Regions from separate parts of the Streptomyces sp. V1I1 genome, predicted to be linked through region 1. Evidence: riboswitches for the same ligand, from Rfam matches in the RefSeq annotation. Region 1 holds a riboswitch; each other region holds the start of a gene.

What was found. Region 1 has a riboswitch for thiamine pyrophosphate ahead of thiC (phosphomethylpyrimidine synthase ThiC). Riboswitches for the same ligand answer to the same signal wherever they lie in the genome.
Region 2: linked by a shared signal. The riboswitch ahead of QFZ67_RS10515 (thiamine ABC transporter substrate binding subunit) and the one ahead of thiC (phosphomethylpyrimidine synthase ThiC) in region 1 are both predicted to bind thiamine pyrophosphate.
Region 3: linked by a shared signal. The riboswitch ahead of thiO (glycine oxidase ThiO) and the one ahead of thiC (phosphomethylpyrimidine synthase ThiC) in region 1 are both predicted to bind thiamine pyrophosphate.

Annotation. Positions count from the first base shown of each region.
Region 1 covers NZ_JAUSZH010000001.1:4,157,711-4,165,512, reverse strand. Annotated here, with positions in the region: gene QFZ67_RS19570 (LacI family DNA-binding transcriptional regulator) at 1-959, shown strand, start outside; gene QFZ67_RS19565 (metallophosphoesterase) at 1,133-2,359, shown strand; gene QFZ67_RS19560 (hypothetical protein) at 2,507-3,334, shown strand; gene thiC (phosphomethylpyrimidine synthase ThiC) at 3,384-5,186, opposite strand; TPP riboswitch at 5,179-5,337, opposite strand; gene QFZ67_RS19550 (YibE/F family protein) at 5,409-6,752, shown strand; gene QFZ67_RS19545 (SsgA family sporulation/cell division regulator) at 6,766-7,197, opposite strand; gene QFZ67_RS19540 (IclR family transcriptional regulator C-terminal domain-containing protein) at 7,317-7,802, opposite strand, start outside.
Region 2 covers NZ_JAUSZH010000001.1:2,204,293-2,212,094, reverse strand. Annotated here, with positions in the region: gene frr (ribosome recycling factor) at 67-624, shown strand; gene QFZ67_RS10525 (phosphatidate cytidylyltransferase) at 624-1,742, shown strand; gene rlmN (23S rRNA (adenine(2503)-C(2))-methyltransferase RlmN) at 1,830-2,936, shown strand; TPP riboswitch at 2,956-3,080, shown strand; gene QFZ67_RS10515 (thiamine ABC transporter substrate binding subunit) at 3,148-4,239, shown strand; gene QFZ67_RS10510 (iron ABC transporter permease) at 4,278-5,894, shown strand; gene QFZ67_RS10505 (ABC transporter ATP-binding protein) at 5,894-6,925, shown strand; gene QFZ67_RS10500 (hypothetical protein) at 6,983-7,802, opposite strand, start outside.
Region 3 covers NZ_JAUSZH010000001.1:6,209,423-6,217,224, reverse strand. Annotated here, with positions in the region: gene QFZ67_RS29120 (hypothetical protein) at 1-608, opposite strand, end outside; gene metF (methylenetetrahydrofolate reductase [NAD(P)H]) at 660-1,577, opposite strand; gene thiE (thiamine phosphate synthase) at 1,668-2,318, opposite strand; gene QFZ67_RS29105 (Rv2175c family DNA-binding protein) at 2,408-2,773, opposite strand; gene QFZ67_RS29100 (NAD(P)/FAD-dependent oxidoreductase) at 2,835-4,016, opposite strand; gene QFZ67_RS29095 (hypothetical protein) at 4,102-4,443, opposite strand; TPP riboswitch at 4,495-4,607, shown strand; partial or broken gene thiO (glycine oxidase ThiO) at 4,605-5,763, shown strand; gene thiS (sulfur carrier protein ThiS) at 5,760-5,969, shown strand; gene QFZ67_RS29080 (thiazole synthase) at 5,975-6,769, shown strand; gene pknB (Stk1 family PASTA domain-containing Ser/Thr kinase) at 7,035-7,802, shown strand, end outside.

The DNA of each region.
Region 1 (7,802 bases):
ACGCCACCCGCCGACATGTCCGCGAGGTCGCCGACCGGCTGGGCTACCGGCCCTCCGCCGCGGCCCGAACGCTCCGTACCGGAAAGTCGGGCTTGATCGGCCTGACCGTGACGACGTACGGGGATGAACCTTTCACCTTCACAGAGTTCGCGTACTTCGCCGAAATGGCGAGAGCCGCGACCTCCGCCGCGCTCGCCCGCGGCTACGCCCTCGTCATTCTCCCCGCCACCTCACGCCATGACGTCTGGTCGAACGTCGCCCTCGACGGCACCGTCGTCATCGACCCCTCCGACCACGACCCCGTCGTCACCGAACTCGTCCGCCAGGGCCTCCCCGTCGTCTCCGACGGCCGCCCGGCCGGCACGCTCCCGGTCACCGCCTGGGTCGACAACGACCACGAAACCGCCGTACTCGATCTGCTCGACCATCTCGCCGCCGCCGGCGCCCGCCGGATCGGCCTGCTCACCGGCACCACCACGGACACCTACACCCGCCTGTCCACCACCGCTTATCTGAACTGGTGCGAGCGCGTGGGCCAGGACCCGGTCTACGAGTCCTACCCCGCCCACGACCCGTGCGCCGGCGCCGTCGCCGCCGACCGGCTGCTCGCCCGCCCGGACAGGCCCGACGCGGTCTACGGACTCTTCGACCCCAACGGCACCGATCTCCTCGCCGCCGCCCGGCGGTACGGACTGCGAGTCCCCGACGATCTGCTGCTCATCTGCTGCAGTGAGTCGACCGTGTACGCCACCACCGAGCCACCCATCACCACGCTCTCGCTCAAACCACGCAGAATCGGCACTGCGGTCGTCCAGCTCCTCATCGACGCCATCGAGGGAATCGACGAAGACCGGCCGGTCGAGCAGGTGATACCTACCGAACTGATCGTCCGGACGTCCTCGCAGCGCCGCCCTTCGCGGACGACTGTCAGCCCCCCGCGATCCCCTTCATCGGACTAGATCTTCCCAATCAGGACGAAACAACCGGCGAACCAGGGGTGCAACCGGATTCACCACCCCTGGTGCGTCACACAGCGCGGACCTCATTCCTATGATGGGCGGACGACACCGCGGACCACCCCGACCAGGCTGGGCCGAGAGGTGAACGGCGGCGCGACGGTGTGGAGGGGTCGATGACTCAGGGGGCCGGTCAAGGACCCGTGGTGCGGACGGCAACATTGCGCGACTTCCGCGTTCCGCCGTACGCGCAGGTTCCCGTGCAGTCGCAGGTTCCCGTGCAGTCGCAGGTTCCGGCGCATCCGCAAATTCCCGCACACTCGCAGCTGCCGCCGCAGGAGCACCCGGCTACTACGCCGCACGAGCAGGTGCCTTCGCGGGAGCAGGTGCCGTCGCACACGCAGCCGACGCAGCAGTCCCCGGAATCCCCGGAGTCCGCCCACCCCGGCAACGCCGTCCCGGAGGGCGAGGCTCCGGACGGCTACACCCCCACCGCGCGCGATCTGCCGGTGATCGGCCGCGGCGGTCCGGGCGACACCGTCCAGGTGCAGGTCACACCGGACGAGACGCCCACCCCCGAAGGCCTCGGCCCGCTCTATGTCGTCGGCGACGTCCACGGCTATCTCGACGAACTCGTCGAGGCCCTGGCCGAACAGGGCCTCATCGACGCCGACGGCCACTGGGCCGCGGACCATGCACGCCTCTGGTTCCTCGGCGACTTCACCGACCGCGGCCCCGACGGCATCGGCGTCATCGACCTCGTCATGCGGCTCTCCGCCGAGGCCGCGGCAGCCGGCGGCTACTGCAAGGCTCTGATGGGCAATCACGAACTGCTGCTGCTCGGCGCGAAGCGATTCGGCGACACCCCCGTCAACTCCGGTGCAGGCACCGCCACCTTCCAGGCCGCCTGGCTGCTCAACGGCGGCCAGAAGACCGACATGGACCGGCTGCAGGACGTCCATCTGCAGTGGATGGCACGCCTCGACGCGGTGATCGAGGAGGACGAGCATCTGCTGATGCACTCCGACACCACCGCCTATCTGGAGTACGGCGACACCATCGAGGACGTCAACGACACCGTCCACGCGATCCTCACCCGAAATGACGCCGACGAGTGCTGGGACCTGTTTCGCAAGTTCACCAAGCGTTTCGCCTTCCGCGACGACGCTGGGCCGCAGGCCGTACGCGAACTGCTCACCGCCTACGGCGGCCGCCGCGTCGTGCACGGCCACAGCCCCATTCCGTATCTGCTGGGCGAGGTGGGCACCGAGGACGGCGAGGACGACGCGCGCCCGGTCGTCGAGGGCCCGCATGTGTACGCGGACGGCCTGGCGATCGCCATGGACGGCGGCGTGACCATGGCTGGAAAGCTCCTTGTCGTCCAGCTTCCCCTGTCCAACTGATCCAAGCCCGACAGGCGATTTACTCAAACCCCCTGTCACCCCGTGCCGTAACCGCTCTACCATCGGCTTATCCGTAGCAGGCTCTCCTCCGTTTCTGCCCAACCGCCCGGTCGATGCGGGCAATCCGGCCCTACGGAGCATCGGGGGATGCAGATGAACAGCGCTCCGCACCTGCTGACCGAGGACCGCGCCGAGTACGAGCGCATCCTCGACGACGCACTGCGCAACGCCCATGACCGTCCGGATCTCGCTGCCGTGGGGCAGCGCCTGAACACCGAACAGCTGCGCACGATGGCCCTGAACGCGACGGCACTGATCACCACCGCCGCCGCTGCCGAGTACGAGTACTACACAAAGGTCCGCGAGGAGATGCGAAGCCCCGCGGCCACCGCCTCCATGCACAACTCCGTGCTGTCCCCCGCCGTCGGCGAGGCCTCCGAACGCGGCGCGGGGTTCGCCGCCGTCATAGCCGTGCTCGCCCCGGTGCTCGCCGGGACGGCCGCGGTGATCTTCCTGCTGGTCGGCTACATCCTGAAGATGCTCAGCCCCACGCCGTCGTTCGCGGAGGCCCTGGTTTCCGCGGGCTGGTTCTTCGGGGCTCTCACGGCGGCCGCCATCCTGGTCGCCGCGATCGGGCTGCTGCTCACCGCCCTGCGCAACGGCGCGACACAAGTCCCGGCCGAGGAGTCGACGGGCGAGCTGCCCGACGAGGTGGCGCGGGCCAAGGAAGCCTGGCGGCACGCCCTGCTGGAGCGCGGACTGCTGCCCTTCCTGCGGGCAGCGCTGGCGGACCCCAGCGCCGACCCGACCTCCGCGGACCCGCCGCGCCATGTGAGCCGTATCCCCAAGATCGGCTACAGCGGCCCGGACTACTCAAGCCCGAGCGAGGGCTCGACAGCGGGACAGCGGCCCACCTTCACCAGCCCGGACTTCACCAGCCCGGAATTCGGCGGCCCCGAGCACCAGCCGGAGTGAGCCCCGGCCGGCGCTCGTGGCGGCACGTCATTGCGAGATCACTCCGCCGTCATTCCGCGATCGGAAGATAGACGCGGTTGCCCGCGGCGGCGAACTCCTTGGACTTCTCCGCCATGCCGTCCTCGATCTCCCGCTGAGACTGCTGGGACTGCTCGGACTGCTGCGAGCCGCCGTGCCGCCGCCGGATGTCCTGCGAGATCTTCATGCTGCAGAACTTCGGGCCGCACATCGAGCAGAAGTGCGCGGTCTTCGCCGGCTCCGCCGGGAGCGTCTCGTCGTGGAACTCCCGTGCCGTGTCCGGGTCGAGGGCCAGATTGAACTGGTCCTCCCACCGGAACTCGAAGCGCGCGTCGGACAGCGCGTCGTCCCACTCCTGCGCACCCGGGTGCCCCTTGGCGAGATCTGCCGCATGCGCCGCGATCTTGTAGGTGATGACGCCGGTCTTCACGTCATCACGGTTGGGCAGGCCCAGGTGTTCCTTGGGCGTGACGTAGCAGAGCATCGCCGTGCCCCACCAGGCGATCATCGCCGCCCCGATGCCGGAGGTGATGTGGTCATACGCCGGAGCCACGTCCGTGGTGAGCGGGCCGAGCGTATAGAAGGGGGCCTCCTCGCAGATCTCCTGCTGGAGGTCGATGTTCTCCTTGATCTTGTGCATCGGGACGTGACCGGGTCCTTCGATCATCGTCTGCACATTGAAACGCTTGGCGATGGAGTTGAGTTCCCCGAGCGTGCGCAACTCCGCGAACTGCGCCTCGTCGTTGGCGTCCGCGATCGAGCCGGGCCGCAGACCGTCGCCGAGGGAGTACGTCACGTCGTACGAGGCGAGGATCTCGCAGAGCTCCTCGAAGTTCTCGTACAGGAACGACTCCTTGTGGTGCGCCAGGCACCAGGCCGCCATGATCGAGCCGCCGCGCGAGACGATGCCGGTCTTGCGGCGGGCCGTCAGCGGCACATACCGCAGCAGCACGCCCGCGTGGACCGTCATGTAGTCGACACCCTGCTCGGCCTGCTCGATGACCGTGTCCTTGTAGACCTCCCAGGTCAGCTCCTCGGCCTTGCCGTCGACCTTCTCGAGCGCCTGGTAGAGCGGCACGGTGCCGATCGGCACGGGGGAGTTGCGCAGCACCCATTCACGGGTCGTGTGGATGTTGCGGCCGGTGGAAAGGTCCATGACCGTGTCCGCGCCCCAGCGCGTCGCCCAGGTCATCTTCTCGACCTCCTCCTCGATGGAGGAGGTGACAGCGGAGTTGCCGATGTTGGCGTTGACCTTCACCAGGAACCGCTTGCCGATGATCATCGGCTCGATCTCGGGGTGGTTGACGTTGGCAGGCAGGACGGCCCGGCCCGCCGCGATCTCCTCGCGTACCACCTCGGGGGAGACGTTCTCGCGGATCGCGACGTACTCCATCTCCGGCGTGATCTCGCCACGGCGGGCGTACGCGAGCTGCGTCACCGCCTGTCCGGCCCGGCCCCGTCGGGGCTGGCGCGGGCGGCCCGGGAAGACCGCGTCGAGGTTGCGCAGACCGCCCCTCGGCGAGGTGTGCTTGATCCCGTCGTCCTCGGGGTGGACCGGGCGCCCCGCGTACTCCTCGGTGTCGCCGCGGCCGATGATCCAGTTCTCCCGCAGCGGCGGCAGGCCGCGGCGGACGTCGGTCTCGACGGTGGGGTCGGTGTACGGGCCGGACGTGTCGTACAGCGTCACGTCCTTGCCGTTGGTGAGGTGCACCTGGCGGACCGGCACCCGGAGGTCGGGGCGCGAGCCCTCGACGTATCCCTTGTGCCAGCCGATGGACTTCCCGCCCTCGTCGTTCTGATTCGAGGCAGGCGTGCGTGCGTCCGATACGGTCATGAGACCTACTCCCTACGCCGGCATTACCCGGTAACAGGTTCGGCGGTCGACGCAGCGGCTTCCGTAATCGGCGTACTGGCTTCGGCCAGTCGGCGAATGCGGAGGTCAGCGCCCTCTCAGCCCGGTGCTCCGAGCTCCCGCGTGTGCAAAGGTGACACCACGCTAGCGTCATTTCTGGCGCGCTGAACAGAGGGCCCCCCTCGTTCTTGCGATGATCGGTCGGTGACCTACTCGCCGACCCCCTCGCCGCAGACGCCCGAACCCCACGGCCACTCGCACAGCCATGGGCCCGCCGCGCCTGTCTCACAGCATCTCCGCAAGGTCATCGCCGCCGTGCTGATTCCTTTCGCCACCGCGGTCATCGTGGGCCTTGTCGTGCTCTGGCCGGGCGGTGCGCCCGGGCATGAGCGCACCGGTGTCGGTTTCGACCGGCAGACCGAGCAGGGCAAGGTGGTGCAGGTCGACAAGGTCAACTGCAAGGACGTGAACGCCGCGCAGGTCCCGCCGACCGGCGACACCTCCACGCCCGAGGGGCGCGAGGCGGTCAATGCCCAGCGCGGCAGCTGCGAGAAGGCGACGATCGAGGTCACCAGCGGCAAGGACAAGGGCCGTACGTTCACCGAGATCGTCCAGCCGGACGCGCCGCGGCAGTTGGACAAGGGCCAGGGCGTGGTGGTGGCGTACGCCCCTGACGCACCCCGTGACCTGCAGTACTCCGTGACCGATGTGGACCGTCAGTTCCCGATGCTGCTGCTGGCCGGGATCTTCGCGCTCGCGGTGGTGCTGGTGGGACGGATGCGCGGCGTGATGGCGCTGATCGCACTGGCCGTCTCGTTCGCCGTACTGACCCTGTTCATCCTGCCCGCGATCCTGCAGGGCTCGAATCCGCTGATCGTCGCGGTGATCGGGGCGAGCGCCATCATGCTGGTCTCGCTCTATCTGTGCCACGGCCTCACCGCTCGCACATCGGTCGCGGTCCTCGGCACGCTGATCTCGCTGCTGCTGACCGGGCTGCTCGGCTCGCTCTTCATCGGCTGGGCGAGCCTGACCGGCAACACCGACGACAACACCGGTCTGATTCACGGTCTGTATCCGAACATCGACATGAGCGGTCTGCTGCTGGCCGGCATCATCATCGGCTCGCTCGGCGTGCTCGACGATGTGACGGTGACCCAGACGTCGGCGGTCTGGGAACTGCGTCAGGCGGACCCGGGCATGGGCCCACGGGCGCTCTACCGGGCCGGGATCAGGATCGGCCGGGACCACATCGCTTCCGTCGTCAACACTCTCGTACTGGCCTACGCGGGCGCCGCGTTGCCGCTGCTGCTGCTCTTCTCGATCGCGCAGAGCAGTGTGGGGACGGTGGCCAACAGCGAGCTGGTGGCGGTGGAGATCGTACGGACCCTGGTGGGGTCGATCGGACTTGTCGCCGCCGTGCCGGTGACCACCGCACTCGCGAGCCTGGTGGTCTCCGCCGACCGGCCGGGAACCGCAGCGGCGGACGAATCACCGGCACGGAGTGGATCGCCGGTTCGGGGCGGCAGGGGCCGCCGCCGCAAGAAGTAGCGGCGTCGACTGCTCAGCCGGCGTTCTCCTCGGCGAGGATGCGCCCGAGCGCCACGTCCAGACTGTCCTCGAAGTCGGCGAGCGTACGCTCCTGCCCCAGCGGCACCAGCTTGTCGGTGCGGTCCAGGAAGGCCACGAGCGGGGCCGCGCTCACCCGGAACAGCGCCCGGTCGCCGCCGACTTGGAGCCGGATGGCGACGTCGGACAGCCCCTGACCGGTCGGAGCGATGTGCACATCACCGTCGCCGCTCGGCACATTGATGCCGTCCAGCAGCAACTCGCGCCCGAAAGCCCAGGTCACAGGGGCATCGCCGGGCAGATGGAAGGTCATCCGCACCGCGTACGGATCCCCCGTCTCGTACCGGAGCTCCACCGGGATCCGGAAAGAGAGCTCCTCGGAGACATGGAAACTCATCAGGACCTCGGCCTGGACCGACTCGCGCATCATGTACCCCGCAGTAGATGAAGCAGTGAAGAACTCAGCTGAAAACGGCCAGGAATGATCCCCATGGCCTTTTGACGTAATCGTCCTGTAAGGACTGGCAGATCACAAGGAGTGATTCTTCAGATACTGATAGAGAACGCTATGGAGCCCAGAAGTCCTCCGATGGCGTCACGTAGTTGTTCGACCGCAGGAAGCAACCGTTCTTCCTGGTGGAGCGGGAGCGAAATGCCCATCACGGCGGCACCGGATCCGACCGTGATCGGAATGGCGGCACAGACGGTACCGAGCGCGTACTCCTGTCGCTCCACGACCGTTTGCATCCGCTCCGTCGACGCGAGCCGCTCCAGCAGCGCACGCCGGTCGCTTACGGAACAAGGGGTGACGAGCTGCACGGGGTGGCGGTCCAGATGGTCGCTGCGGCCCTGCTCGTCGAGCTGGCTCAGCAGACACTGGCCGAGCGCATGGGCATGTCCGGTCTCACGGAAGTCGGCCCACTCGGCGACGGCGGGCGCATACGGGGTGTCGGCGACGGCGACGATCTCGATCTCACCCTCGCGGTAGACCGCGAAGTAGACCGGGACTCCGATGGCGTCCCGCCGGTGCGC
Region 2 (7,802 bases), 2.0 Mb from region 1:
ACGCGACACAGGGTTCCGCCGGCCCAGTTTGACGCCGGGCCTACTCAAGACACGCAGGAGCAAGTGGTGATCGAAGAGACCCTCCTCGAGGCCGAGGAGAAGATGGAGAAGGCCGTCCTGGTCGCCAAGGATGACTTCGCCGCGATCCGCACCGGACGTGCGCACCCGGCGATGTTCAACAAGATCGTGGCGGACTACTACGGTGCGTTGACCCCGATCAACCAGCTGGCCTCGTTCTCGGTTCCCGAGGCGCGGATGGCCGTGGTGACTCCGTTCGACAAGAGCGCGCTGCGCAACATCGAGCAGGCGATCCGCGACTCCGACCTCGGCGTCAACCCGAGCAACGACGGCAATATCATCCGGGTGGTGTTCCCGGAGCTCACGCAGGACCGCCGCAAGGAGTACATCAAGGTCGCCAAGACCAAGGCCGAGGACTCCAAGATCTCGATCCGCTCCGTGCGCCGCAAGGCCAAGGAGACCATCGACAAGCTGATCAAGGACGGCGAGGTCGGCGAGGACGAGGGCCGCCGCGGGGAGAAGGAGCTCGACGACACCACCGCGAAGTACGTCTCGCAGGTGGACGAGCTGCTCAAGCACAAGGAAGCCGAGCTGCTCGAGGTCTGATGAACGACTCTTCCTGGGGGGCCCCGCCGAGAGCCGGTTTCTGGGGACCGCCCGACCAGGGGCCTGCCCCGGCGGGTCCCGCATACGATGAGCATGACGCACAGCAGACTCGGCCCATGCCCATCGTGCCGGACTTTCCCGACGCAGGTAGAGACGCCGAAGACCGCGACGACCGCGATCACCGCGACGACAGCAACGACCGCGACCGGGGGGCCGCTCGGCTGGGTGGCCCCCTGTTCCGCGACGAGATTCCGCAGGAGCCCATGCCCACCCCGCCGTCGGCACCCGAGCCGCCGCAGAAGAAACGGGCCGGCCGTGATCTGCGCGCGGCCATAGGGGTCGGCGTCGGTCTTGGTGCTGTGATCGTCGCGTCGCTCTTCATCGTCAAGGCCGTGTTCGTCGGCGTGATCGCGGTCGCCGTCGTGGTCGGGCTGTGGGAACTCACTTCGCGGCTGGAGGAGCGGAAGCAGATCAAGGCCCCGCTGGTGCCGCTCGCGGTGGGCGCCGCGGCGATGGTCGTGGCCGGTTATGTGCGCGGCGCCGAGGGCGCCTGGGTCGCCATGGCGCTCACGGCGCTCGCGGTGCTGGTCTGGCGGATGACGGAGCCTCCCGAGGGCTATCTGAAGGACGTCACGGCGGGCGTTTTCGCAGCTTTCTACGTTCCTTTCCTGGCAACTTTCGTCGCGTTGATGCTCGCCGCGGACGACGGCCCGTGGCGGGTGCTCACCTTCCTGGTGCTGACCGTGGTCAGCGACACGGGTGCGTACGCCGTCGGCTGGCGCTTCGGCAAGCACAAGCTCGCGCCGCGCATCAGCCCGGGGAAGACCCGCGAGGGCCTCGGCGGCGCGGTGGCGTTCGCGATGGGCGCGGGTGCGCTGTGCATGCAGTTCCTCATCGACGACGGCACCTGGTGGCAGGGTCTGCTGCTGGGCTTCGCGGTCGCGGTCAGCGCCACGCTCGGCGATCTGGGCGAGTCGATGATCAAGAGGGACCTGGGCATCAAGGACATGGGCACGCTGCTGCCCGGTCATGGCGGCATCATGGACCGGCTGGATTCGCTGTTGCCCACGGCTCCGGTGGTGTGGCTGCTGATGGTGATCTTCGTCGGGTCCGGCTGACCCATTTGACCTGCGCTTTTATACGTGAGGGGCTCGTTGTCCACAGGCGGCGGGCCTTCTTCGTATCTCTGCGACACTGGTACCACCATGCCCAAGCCCGGAGAACTCACTTTCGTCGCGCCCCGCGGAGCCAAGAAGCCCCCGCGGCACCTCGCCGACCTCACGCCCGCCGAGCGCAAGGACGCCGTCGCCGCGATCGGCGAGAAGCCGTTCCGCGCCAAGCAACTCTCGCAGCACTACTTCGCGCGGTACGCTCACGACCCCACCCAGTGGACCGACATCCCCGCCGCCGCGCGAGAGAAGCTCGCGTCCGAGCTGCTGCCCGATCTGATGTCGGTCGTCCGGCACATCTCGTGCGACGACGACACCACCCGCAAGACGCTGTGGCGGCTGCACGACGGCACGCTCGTCGAATCCGTCCTGATGCGCTACCCGGACCGGGTGACGATGTGCATCTCGTCCCAGGCCGGCTGCGGGATGAACTGTCCCTTCTGTGCCACCGGGCAGGCCGGGCTCGACCGCAATCTGTCGACCGCCGAGATCGTGCACCAGATCGTCGACGGCATGCGCGCCCTGCGTGACGGCGAGGTTCCGGGAGGGCCCGCGCGGCTGTCCAACATCGTCTTCATGGGTATGGGCGAGCCGCTCGCCAACTACAAGCGGGTCGTCGGCTCCATCCGCCGCCTCACCGACCCCGAGCCGGACGGGCTCGGGCTCTCGCAGCGCGGCATCACCGTGTCGACCGTCGGCCTGGTTCCCGCGATGCTGCGCTTCGCCGACGAGGGCTTCAAGTGCCGTCTGGCCGTCTCGCTGCACGCGCCGGACGACGAGCTGCGCGACACCCTGGTCCCGGTCAACACCCGCTGGAAGGTACGGGAGGTGCTGGACGCCGCCTGGGAGTACGCGGAGAAGTCCGGCCGCCGCATCTCCATCGAGTACGCACTGATCAGGGACATCAACGACCAGGCATGGCGGGGCGATCTGCTGGGCCGCCTCCTCAAGGGCAAGCGGGTCCATGTGAACCTGATCCCGCTCAACCCGACACCGGGATCGAAGTGGACGGCCTCCCGCCCGGAGGACGAGAAGGCGTTCGTGGAGGCCATCGCGGCCCATGGCGTGCCCGTCACCGTCCGCGACACCCGTGGCCAGGAGATCGACGGAGCGTGCGGACAGCTCGCGGCCTCCGAGCGGTAATCTTGGCTCGGACATTTACATATTCCGACAGGGGAGCGCCACAGCGCTGAGAGTGCGACCACCGCTATGAACAAGCACAGCGGTCGCAGACCCTCTGAACCTTGCCCAGGTCATTCTGGGTAGGAAGTTCGGTCACCACTCAAGCTGTTGCGCCCTGCTCACATTGTGAGCAGGGCCGCGTCTCTTCCTGGTCACTCCAGGAGGAATTTCAGTGAGCACCACCAAGAAGTTGACGGTTACCGCCGTCGCCGCCGCTCTCGGCATCTCGACCCTCGCGGCCTGCGGCGGGGAGTCCGAGGACTCCTCCACCGGCGGCTCGAAGTCCAAGACCGTGACGCTCGTCAGCCATGACTCCTTCGCCGCCTCCCCGGCCGTGCTGAAGGAGTTCACCCAGGAGACCGGCTACACGGTCAAGGTGCTCAAAAGCGGTGACGCGGGCGCGGCCCTCAACAAGGAGATCCTCACCAAGGGCTCCCCGCAGGGCGATGTCTTCTTCGGCGTCGACAACACCCTGCTTTCGCGGGCGCTCGACAACGACCTGTTCACGCCGTACGCCGCCAAGGGCCTCGGCCAGGTGTCCGACGAGGCGCAGCTCGACAAGGACAAGCACCGTGTCACGCCCGTCGACACCGGCGACATCTGCGTCAACTACGACAAGAAGTACTTCGCCGACAAGAAGCTCGCGCCCCCGCAGTCCTTCGACGACCTGATCAAGCCCGAGTACAAGAACCTCCTCGTCACCGAGAATGTCGCGACCTCGTCGCCCGGTCTCGGCTTCCTCCTCGGCAGCGTCGGCAGGTACGGCGACGAAGGCTGGCAGGACTACTGGAAGAAGCTGAAGGCCAACGGCGTCAAGGTCGTCGACGGCTGGGAGCAGGCGTACAACGAGGAGTTCTCCGGTTCGGCCGGTGGTAAGAAGGCCAAGGCGGACCGGCCGCTGGTCGTCTCGTACGCCTCCAGCCCGCCCGCGGAGGTGCTCTTCGCCAAGCCGCAGCCGACCGAGGCGCCCACCGGCGTCGCGACCGGAACCTGCTTCCGTCAGACGGAGTTCGCGGGTCTTCTCGACGGCGCGAAGAACGAGGCGGGCGGCAAGGCCCTGCTGGACTTCCTGGTCTCCAAGAAGTTCCAGGAGGACATGCCGCTCAACATGTTCGTGAACCCGGTGGTCAAGGACGCGAAGCTGCCCGAGCTGTTCACCAAGTTCGGCGCGGTCGTCGACAAGCCGGAGACCGTCGCACCTGACAAGATCGCCAAGAACCGTGAGCAGTGGGTCCAGTCGTGGTCCTCGCTCGTGCTGAAGTAAGCAGGTCCGTCCGCGGGAATGCGGCGCGGCTCGGGCTGATGGCCGGGCCCGTCGCGTTCTTCGCGGTCTTCTTCGCCTATCCCGTCGTCGCGATCGTCGGCCGCGGTCTGGAGATCGACGGGGTATGGCAGTTCGGGCGGATCGGCGAGGTGCTGGGCCGCTCCGACATTCAGCAGGTGCTGTGGTTCACCGTCTGGCAGGCGCTCGCCTCCACAACGCTCACCCTGCTGATCGCGTTGCCCGGTGCGTACGTCTTCGCCCGCCTCGACTTTCCCGGGAAGCGGCTGCTGCGGGCGGTGGTCACCGTTCCGTTCGTGCTGCCGACCGTCGTCGTAGGGACGGCGTTCCTGGCGCTGCTGGGTCGCGGCGGACTGCTCGACGAGCTGTGGGGCGTCAGATTCGACACGACCGTCTGGGCGATCCTGCTCGCCCATGTCTTCTTCAACTACGCGGTGGTCGTACGGACCGTGGGCGGCCTGTGGTCGCAACTCGACCCGCGTCAGGAGGAGGCCGCGCGAGTCCTGGGCGCCGGGCGGTTCGCGGCCTGGCGGCGGGTGACGCTGCCCGCGCTCGCGCCCGCCGTGGCAGCGGCCGCCCTGATGGTCTTTCTGTTCACCTTCACCTCCTTCGGCGTCGTACTGATCCTCGGCGGGCCGGCCTTCTCCACACTTGAGGTGGAGATCTACCGTCAGACGGCTCAACTGCTGGATCTGCCCACGGCGGCGGTGCTCACGCTGCTGCAGTTCGCCGCGGTCGGCGCGATCCTCGCCGTGCACGCGCGGACGGTACGGCGGCGGGAGACCGCGCTGAAGCTGGTGGACCCGGCGCAGACCGCGCGCCGACCGCGTGGCGCGGGACAGTGGGCGCTGCTCGGCGCGGTGCTCGCCACGATCCTGCTGCTGGTCCTGGCCCCGCTCGGCGTCCTGGTCGAGCGCTCCTTCGACGGTCCCGGAGGCTATGGCTTCGGCTACTACCGGGCGCTCGCCTCCAGCGATGCGAGCGGTGGGGCGTTCCTCGTGCCGCCCATCGACGCCGTGTGGAACTCCTTGAGTTACGCATTGGTCGCGACCGCCATCGCGCTCGCCGTCGGCGGTCTCGCCGCGGCCGCGCTCACCCGGAAGGCCGGCCGGCTGGTGCGCGGCTTCGACGCGCTGCTGATGCTGCCGCTCGGCGTCTCCGCGGTGACCGTCGGCTTCGGGTTCCTCATCACCCTCGACAAGCCGCCGCTCGATCTGCGCGGGTCGTGGATTCTGGTGCCCCTCGCCCAAGCGCTGGTCGGCGTGCCCTTCGTCGTACGCATCATGCTGCCGGTACTGCGAGCGGTGGACGAACGACTGCGCGAGGCCGCGGCGGTGCTCGGCGCGTCCCCGCTGCGTGTGTGGCGGGAGGTGGATCTGCCGTTGGTGCGGCGGGCGCTGCTGATCGCCGCGGGGTTCGCATTCGCCGTGTCGCTCGGCGAGTTCGGGGCGACCGTCTTCATCGCCAGGCCCGACAACCCGACGCTGCCGGTGGCCGTGGCGCGCCTTCTCGGCCGGCCCGGTGAGCTCAACTACGGGCAGGCGATGGCGCTGAGCACGATCTTGATGGTGGTGTGCGCGGCGGCGCTACTGCTCCTCGAACGCATCCGTACCGACAAGACCTCCGGAGAGTTCTGATGGCGTTGCTGCGGCTTGAGGGCGTGACCGTGCGGTTCGGGGCGCGGACGGCGCTCGACTCGGTGGATCTGGAGGTCGCCGAGCACGAGATCGTCTGCGTGCTGGGGCCGAGCGGCAGCGGTAAGTCAACGCTGCTGCGGATCGTCGCCGGGCTGCAGACCGCCGACGCCGGGCGGGTGCTGCTGTCCGGCGCGGACCAGGCCGGGGTGCCGGTGCACCGGCGCGGTGTGGGCCTGATGTTCCAGGACCACCAGCTCTTCCCGCAGCGCGACGTTGGCGGCAACGTCGCCTTCGGGCTGCGGATGCACGGCAGCGGCCGGGCCGAACAGGCCCGCCGCGTCGACGAGTTGCTGGAGCTCGTCGGGCTGCCTGCCGCGCAGCGCCGGGCCGTTGCCTCGCTGTCCGGCGGGGAGCAGCAGCGGGTGGCGCTGGCCCGCGCGCTCGCGCCGGAGCCCCGGCTGCTGATGCTGGACGAGCCGCTCGGCCAGCTGGACCGCGGGCTGCGGGAGCGTCTCGTCGTCGAACTGCGCGGGCTTTTCGGGCGGTTGGGCACCACCGTGCTCGCCGTCACCCACGACCAGGGCGAGGCCTTCGCGCTCGCCGATCGCGTCGTCGTCATGCGGGACGGACGGATCGCCCAGGCGGGAACGCCGCTGGAGGTCTGGGAGCGGCCCGCGTCCGAGTTCGTGGCCCGCTTCCTCGGCTTCGACAATGTGGTGGCGGCGACGGTGAGCGGTGCCGCCGCAGACACGGTGTGGGGCAAGATCCCGGTGCCGGGGGGTTCGCCGCAGGGCGAGTGCAAGGTGCTGGTCCGGCCCGCCGGGGTGCGGCTGGCCGACGCCTCGGAGGGGCTGCCCTGCACGGTCGAGGGGCGTACGTTCCGGGGCAACCACGTCGCCGTACAGCTGCGGCCCTGTGACGGGCCGCCGCTGGAGGCGGAGTGCTCGCTGCGGGACGCGCCGGAGGAAGGGGCCGAGGTGGGGGTCGTCTTCGCCGCGGCCGATGTGGTGGTGCTGGACCCGGCAGGGTGAGCTACTTGCTGCTCGCTGCGGGAAGTGTCGATCACCCGCCGGGTGATGGACGGGCGGCTAGGGGACGGAGACCAGCTCATCGGGGTGCGAGTCCGCCGGCTGCGGCTCCGTGCCATGGGCCTCGGGCGCGCCGAACCAGGCCACCGCGACCGCTCCCGCCACCGCCAGTACGAAGCCGAGAATCGCCATCCAGGCGAAGCCGGGGCGGGACGAGTCGCCCAGCCACAGCACGCCGATCATGCCCGGCAGCACGGTCTCGCCCACGACCAGCGCCGCCGTCGCGCCGTTCACCGAGCCGATCTGCAGGGCGACGGTGTGCAGATACATGCCGCCGATCCCGGCCACCAGGATCGCGTACAGCGCCGGGTCTGAGAGCAGGGCGCCCAGGTCGAAGGGGTCGATGCCGTTCAGGACGCGTACGCCGACGCCCAGCGCGCCGAAGCCGAGGCCGGACAGCAGACCCGCCAGGATCGCGGCGCGCGCGCCGAGGAGGCGTACGACGACGGTGCCGCCGACCATCAGCAGCAGCGAGATCGCCAGCAGCCACCAGTGGGTCGCGATCGGGGTGTGGCCGCTGCCCTCCGGGCCCGCGGCCGTGGCCAGCAGCACCAGGGCCGAGCAGACGACGGCGATCGAGGTCCACTCGGCGCGGTTCAGCTTGATGCCCAGCAGCTTCACGCTCAGCACCGCCGTGATCACCAGATTCGCGCTGATCACGGTCTGCGAGAGGAACAGCGGGAGCAGGCGGGCGGCCAGTGCGCCCAGGCCGAAGCCGACGAAGTCCAGGATCGTGCCGACGATGAACTCCCAGGTCATCGCGGCCTGCGCGGTGGAGGACAGGCTCGGCCCGCCGTGCTGGGTGACACCCGACGCGGCC
Region 3 (7,802 bases), 2.1 Mb from region 1:
TCGTACTGCCCGGCATAGCTGTCCTGGCCCGCCGGCTGCTGCTGCCCGTAGCCGGAGTAGCTGTCGTACGAGCCGCCGTACTGTGCGTAGTTCTGGCTCTGGTCCTGCTGCTGGGCCGCATAGGCGGCGTCGCTGTACACGCCATACTGCCCGGTGTCGTCCGGGAGCGGCTGCGGCTCGTAGACCGGTTCCCGCTGCGGCGCCGACGCGGCGGGCTCGTACGGGTCGGGTTCATACGGGTCGGGCTCGTACGGCGCGGCGGGCTCGTAGGAGAGGTCGGTGACCTCCAGCGAGGGCTCGCGCGAAGCCGCCCCCGACTTGGCGCCCGACTTGCGGCGGGGGCTCACGCCCGGGCTTCCGCCGAGCGCCCAGCCCGTGGAGAAGCCGCGGCGGAAGGAGAGCGTGACATACGTCTGGCCGACGGCGAAGGCGATCGCGCCGACCGCGATCACCACGACGGAGGGCAGCAGGACGCCGAAGACCACGCCGAGGAATCCGACGAAGGCGAGAAGTCGCCAGCGCAGCCGCGCCTTGTACTGCAGCAGCACCTCACCGAGCAGCCACAGCGCGACGACACCGAACGCGATATAGAGGACCGTCCAGCCCATGCCCGCCCCTCTCCTACGGCCGTCGCCCCGGGTCGGGGCGGGTACGACCGATCACGACTGCTCGTGCAGTCCGAGATTCTCGTAGATTTCCAGCGTCGCCGTGGAGTTGTTGAGCGTAATGAAGTGCAGTCCGGGGACTCCCTCGGAGAGCAGCCCTGCGCAGAACTCCGTCGCGAACTCGATGCCAATGGAGCGTACAGCGGCCGGATCGTCCTTGGCGGTGAGGATCCTCTCTTTCAGATCCGGCGGGAACGCGGCATTGCTGAGCTGCGCAAACCGCTCGAGCTGCTTGACGCTGGTGACGGGCATGATCTCGGGGATGATCGGGGTCTCGCAGCCCGTGGCCGCGACCCGGTCGCGCAGCCGCAGATAGTCCTCGGGCCTGAAGAACATCTGCGTGATCGCGTAGTCGGCGCCGGCCCGGCACTTGTCCACGAAGTGGCGGATATCGGTGTCCCAGTCCTCCGAGCGCGGATGCATCTCGGGGAAGGCCGCTACGCCGACGCAGAAGTCACCGGACTCCTTGATCAGCCGGACCAGCTCGGCGGCGTACCGCACGCCCTCGGGGTGCTTGACCCACTCGCCCATCGGGTCGCCGGGCGGGTCGCCCCGGACGGCGAGGATGTTGCGGATCCCGGCGTCGGCGTACTGGCCGATCATGTTGCGCAGTTCGGCGATGGAGTGGTCCACCGCGGTGAGGTGCGCGACGGGCGTCAGAGTGGTGTCGGCGGCGATCTGCTGGGTGGCCTTGACCGTGCCGGCGCGCGTCGAGCCGCCGGCGCCATAGGTCACGGAGACGAAGTTGGGGGCGACCGCCTCGACCCTGCGGAGCGCATTCCAGAGGTTCCGCTCACCCTTCTCGGTCTTGGGCGCCCAGAACTCGAAGGAGTAGGAAGTTTTGCCGGTTGCAAGAAGCTCGCGCACGGTCCGTGCGCGATCCGTCCTGGTCGAAGCTGTACCGAGGGCCATACCCGCAGGCTATCCAGGGCGCGCCGGTCACCCAACCGAACGGAGGAAATATGTCCGAATTTGCCGGGTTACTGTCCACCCTTCGGACAGTTATCGAATACGCTCCCGCACCCGCTTGGCGAGGGACGCCGTCGCCGCTGCCGGGTCGTCGGCCTCGGTGATCGCCCGCACGACGACGATCCTGCGCGCGCCCGCGTCCAGCACCTCGTCGAGGTTGCCCGCGTCGATCCCGCCGATCGCGAACCACGGCCGGTCGGTCTCAAGCCCCGCCGCATACCGCACGAGGCCGAGTCCGGGGGCGTAGCGCCCGGGCTTGGTCGGGGTGGGCCAGCAGGGGCCGGTACAGAAGTAGTCCACGCCGGGCTCGGCGACGGCCGCGTCGACCTCGGACTCGGCGTGCGTGGAGCGGCCTATGAGCACCTCGTCGCCGAGGATCGCGCGGGCGGCCGGGACCGGCAGATCGCCCTGCCCCAGATGCAGCACGTCGGAGCCGATGGCATGGCCCACGTCCGCGCGGTCGTTCACGGCGAGCAGCTTGCCGTGCCTGCGGCAGGCGTCGGCGAAGACCTGGAGGTGCTCCAGCTCCTCGGCGGCCTCCATGCCCTTGTCGCGCAGCTGCACGATGTCGACCCCCGAGGAGAGCACGGCGTCGAGGAACCCGGCGAGGTCGCCCTGCTGCCTGCGGGCGTCCGTGCACAGATAGAGCCGGGCGTCGGACAGCAGCGCACGAGCCGTGGACATGAGTGTTCCCCCCGGGGTGGGTCGGCGGTGTGCGGGCAGGAACCACTGGCCCCCCTGCCCGCACACCGCGTGGTGTTGTCTTCAGGACATCAGACGGCGAGCGCCTGGGCCCGGCGCTTCACCTCCGTGCCGCGATTCTCGCTGAGCGCCTGCGCGGGCGTGCCCGGCAGGGTCGGGTCGGGGGTGAAGAGCCACTCAAGCATCTCTTCGTCGGTGAAGCCGTCGTCCTTCAGGAGCGTCAGGGTCCCGGCGAGACCCTTGACCACCTTGTTGCCGTCGATGAAGGCGGCAGGCACCTGAAGCGCGCGGTTCTCACCACGGCGCACGGCGATCAGCTGGCCCTCCTTGACCAGCTGCCGTACGCGTGTCACCTCGACATCGAGCATTTCCGCGATGTCGGGAAGGTGGAGCCAGGCGGGGACGAGAGCATCGATCTTTGCGTCAATCTCGGTCACAGGACAAGCGTGCCATCCCGGACTGACAGTCGGTAGCCGGACCCTGGACAGCAGCCCGCATTCAGCCCTGGACAGCCGCCGCCTTCAGAGGGACGGAGGGATCGGCGGCGATGTCCGGATCCAGCCGCGCGCCGGCCAGGATGAGCTTGCGCCCTTGCGCCAGATCGCGGGCCCGGCCGACGGCGAGGAGCGCGACCAGCGTGCCCTCACGCAGCCACAGCACCGACCACGCGGCGTCCGCCGGATTGCCCCGCCACACCGCCGTGTCGGCGGCCGGGTGATGGCCCGCGTACTGCACAAAGCGCCCGAACTGCTCGGACCAGAAGTACGGCACCGGGTCGTAGACCTCCAGCGGCTGCCCCAGTGTGCTCGCGACGATATTGGCGGCGACCGTGCGCGGCCCGTGCAGGGCGTTGTCCCAGTGGTGCACGAGCAGCCGCTCGCCGTAGCGGCCGGACGGGAAGGAGGCGCAGTCCCCGACGGCGTACACATCGGGCAGCGAGGTGCGCAGATGCTCGTCGGCGGTGATTGCTCCGTCCGGGCCCAGCGCGATGCCCGAGCCGGCGAGCCAGCCGGTGGCGGGGCGTGCGCCGATGCCGACGACCACCGCCCCGGCCGGGAGCTGCCGGCCGTCCGCGAGGATCACCGTGCCGGGCTCGACGTCGGCCACGCGCGCGTGGGTCAGAAGCTCGACGCCGTACTCCGCGTACCAGTCGGCCATCGGGGCGGCGACCTCTGCGGGCAGGGCGTACGCGAGGGGGCGGTCGGCGGCCTCGACGACGGTGACCGCGCAGCCCGTCTCGCGGGCGGCTGTCGCGAACTCCGCGCCGATCCAGCCCGCGCCGACGACCACGATGTCATGCTGCCGCGCGAGGACGGGGCGCAGTCGGGCGGCGTCGTCGAGGGTGCGCAGCAGATGGACGCCCGGGACGCCTTCGGCGCCGGGCAGCGTGATCGGCTCCGCGCCGCTGGCAATGACAAGGACGTCGTACGGGACGGGTCCCGCCTCGGTGTCCAGCTCGTGCGCCTGCGGGCGTACGCCGGTCACCTCGCAGCCCAGCCGCAGTTCGATGTCGAGCGCCTCGAAGTCGAGCTCGAAGGCCGACCCCTCCGCCTTGCCGAGCAGGATCGCCTTGGAGAGGGGGGGCCTGTCGTACGGCTGGTGGGGCTCGGCGCCGATCACGGTGACCGGGCCCGGGAAGCCCTGTTCGCGCAGGGCCACGGCGGTCTGCACGCCGGCCATCCCCGCGCCGACGACGACCACGCGCCGCACGCCCTGTGCTGTCTGCTGCTCGCTCACCCGACAACCTTACGCATCTGACACCCCGTCAGGTAACCGGCTGCTCGACAACGCTCGTCCCGCTGCCCTCCTGAGACTCCCACTCCCAGGTCTCCTCCAGGCGGACTCGCCCGTCCTCGAGCTCGACCACCGTCGAGACACAGTGCCCGGAGGCCGTCCGGCCGTCCGTCTTCAGCTGGACGTACCGGAAGTCCAGCCGGTCGCCCTCCCGCGTCCCCACAAGGTGGCCGCGGACCACGTCGCCGCCCTCGTACTCGGCCCAGATCCGGCCGTCCCGCTCGTGGTACGTGAACCGGGTGCGGGTCCCCACCTGGCCCGGAGCCTGGTCGGCGACCGGCGAGAGTACAAGTCCGTCGAGCGACCGTGCCACAGCTGCTGCTCCCTTACTGCGAGTTGAGGGCTGGGGTTAGGGTGGCCACCGTAAGGCACTCGCGGGAGCCCGGACGCACCGGGCTGAGAGGGAGGCTGGACGGCCTCCGACCGTACGAACCTGATCCGGGTCATGCCGGCGAAGGGAGGGGCTGGACGCCCATGTCTCGTACATCAGATGTCCTCGTCGTCGGGGGCGGAATCATCGGCCTGGTCACGGCCTGGCGTGCGGCGCAGCGCGGACTGCGCGTCGCCGTCGTCGATCCGGAGCCGGGCGGCGGGGCCGCACAGGTCGCGGCGGGCATGCTCGCCGCCGTCACCGAACTGCACTACGGCGAGCAGACGCTGCTCGGCCTCAACGTGGAGTCCGCCCGGCGCTATCCGGCGTTCGTCGCCGAGCTCGAGCAGGCGAGCGGGCAGCGTGTCGGCTACCGCGCATGCGGCACGCTGGCCGTCGCGCTCGACGCCGACGACCGCGCGCACCTGCGTGAACTGCACGCCCTGCAGCGCCGGTCCGGCCTGGAGTCGGAGTGGCTGGCCGGGCGCGAATGCCGCCGTCTGGAGCCGATGCTCGCGCCGGGCGTACGCGGGGGCCTGCGGGTCGACGGCGATCACCAGGTCGATCCGCGGCGGCTGGCCGCGGCGCTGGTGACGGCCTGCGAGCGGGCCGGGGTGGTCTTCCACCGCGGCTGGGCGGAGCGTCTCTCGGTGGTTCGGGACCGGGCGGCCGGAGCAGTGCTGAGGGATGCCGGCGAGCTCACCGCGGACCAGGTCGTCCTCGCGGGCGGCTCGCTCAGCGGCAGTCTCGACGGTGTGCCGGCGGATGTGCTGCCTCCCGTACGGCCGGTGAAGGGCCAGGTTCTGCGGCTCACCGTGCCCCCTGCGTACGCACCCTTCCTCTCCCGGACCGTACGGGCCGTGGTACGCGGCAGCCACGTCTATCTGGTGCCGCGCGAGAACGGCGAGCTGGTCGTCGGCGCGACCAGCGAAGAGCTCGGCTGGGACACCACGGTCACCGCCGGCGGGGTGTACGAGCTGCTGCGCGACGCGCACGAGCTGGTGCCCGGCATCACGGAGCTGCCGCTCACCGAGACCCGCGCGGGTCTGCGCCCCGGCTCCCCGGACAACGCCCCGCTGCTGGGCCCGACCGCCCTGTCCGGCCTGCACGTGGCCACCGGCCATCACCGCAACGGGGTGCTCCTCACGCCCGTGACCGGCGATGTGATGGCCGCCGTGCTGGTCACCGGCGAGCTGCCGGACGAGGCCCCGCCCCTTCACTCCTCGCCGCTTCTCCCCCGTGCCCCAGGAGCAGCCCGCATGAACGTCCTGAACGTCTCCGTCAACGGCGAGTCCCGTGCGCTCGCCACCGGAACCACCCTGGACACCCTGGTGGCGAACCTCACCGCGGCCGCTACCGGGGTCGCGGCCGCGGTCAACGAAGCGGTCGTCCCGCGCAGCCAGTGGTCCGGCACCCTCCTTGACGACGGCGACCGCGTCGAAGTCCTCACCGCAGTGCAGGGAGGCTGACCGGCATGGCCGACGACCGTCTCACCATCGGCGGCACCACGTTCAACTCCCGCCTGATCATGGGTACGGGCGGGGCGCCCAGCCTCGACGTACTCGAACGCTCCCTCGTCGCGAGCGGCACCGAACTCACCACCGTCGCGATGCGCCGCCTCGACCCGACCGTCCAGGGCTCCGTGCTGTCCGTCCTGGAGAAGCTGAACATCCGCGTCCTGCCCAATACGGCGGGCTGCTTCACGGCGGGCGAGGCCGTGCTGACCGCACGGCTCGCGCGCGAGGCCCTCGGAACCGACTGGATCAAGCTCGAGGTCGTCGCGGACGAGCGCACCCTGCTGCCCGATCCGATCGAGCTGCTGGAGGCGGCCGAGACGCTGGTCGACGACGGCTTCACGGTCCTGCCGTACACCAATGACGACCCGGTGCTCGCCCGGAGGCTGGAGGACGCGGGCTGCGCGGCGATCATGCCGCTGGGTTCGCCGATCGGCTCCGGTCTCGGCATCCGTAATCCGCACAACTTCCAGCTGATCGTCGAGCACGCGCGCGTGCCGGTCGTGTTGGACGCGGGCGCGGGCACGGCCTCCGACGCGGCCCTGGCGATGGAGCTGGGCTGCGCGGCGGTGATGCTGGCGTCGGCGGTCACCCGCGCGCAGGAGCCGGTGCTGATGGCGGAGGCGATGCGGCACGCGGTGGAGGCGGGGCGCCTGGCGCGTCGGGCGGGGCGTATCCCGCGCCGGCACTTCGCGGAGGCGTCGTCTCCTCACGAGGGCCGCGCGGCCCTCGACCCGGAACGCCCGGCGTTCTGACCGCTGCGCGGAGCCTCACACCACCCCGCCCCTCCCCGTTGCATCGATTTGCGGCTCCGCCGCGTGGGGGCTCCGCCCCGGACCCCGTACGGCCTTCGGCCGTGTCCTCAATCGCCGGACGGGCTGAAATTCAGCCCCTCCGGCGTTTGAGGAGCGGGGGTCCGGGGGCGGAGCCCCCGGCGTAGGCCCGCGCAGCGTTACAGCTCGGCTCCAGTCCCGCACCGAGGCGTCAGCCGTGTCACCGGTGGCTCGTAGAATCACCGTCGTGGATACGACCCTCAAGGACCCCCTCGTCGGGCAGGTGCTCGACGGCCGCTACCGCGTCGACGCGCGCATCGCCGTCGGCGGTATGGCCACGGTCTACCGGGCCGTCGACACCCGACTCGACCGTGTGCTCGCGCTCAAGGTGATGCACCCGGCCCTCGCCACCGACGCCTCCTTCGTGGAGCGCTTCATCCGCGAGGCCAAGTCCGTGGCCCGTCTCGCCCACCCCAATGTGGTGGCGGTCTTCGACCAGGGCGCCGAGGGCGCGTACGTCTATCTGGCCATGGAGTACGTCGCGGGCTGCACGCTGCGCGACGTACTGCGCGAGCGCGGGGCGCTCCAGCCGCGGGCCGCGCTCGACATCCTGGAGCCCGTGCTGGCGGCGCTCGGCGCGGCGCACCGGGCCGGGTTCGTCCACCGGGACATGAAGCCGGAGAACGTGCTGATAGGGGACGACGGCCGGGTCAAGGTCGCCGACTTCGGTCTCGTACGGGCCGTGGGCTCGGTCACCAACACCACCGGCACGGTGCTGGGCACGGTCTCCTACCTCGCCCCCGAGCAGATCGAGTACGGCACAGCCGACACCCGCGCCGATGTGTACGCCTGCGGGGTCGTCCTTTACGAGATGCTGACCGGCGGCAAGCCGCACGCCGGAGACACCCCCGCCCAGGTGCTCTTCCAGCATCTGAACGAGGACATTCCGGCGCCGTCCGCGCTGGTCCCGGGGCTCGCCGTCGAGCTCGACGAGCTGGTCGCGAGCGCCACCGCC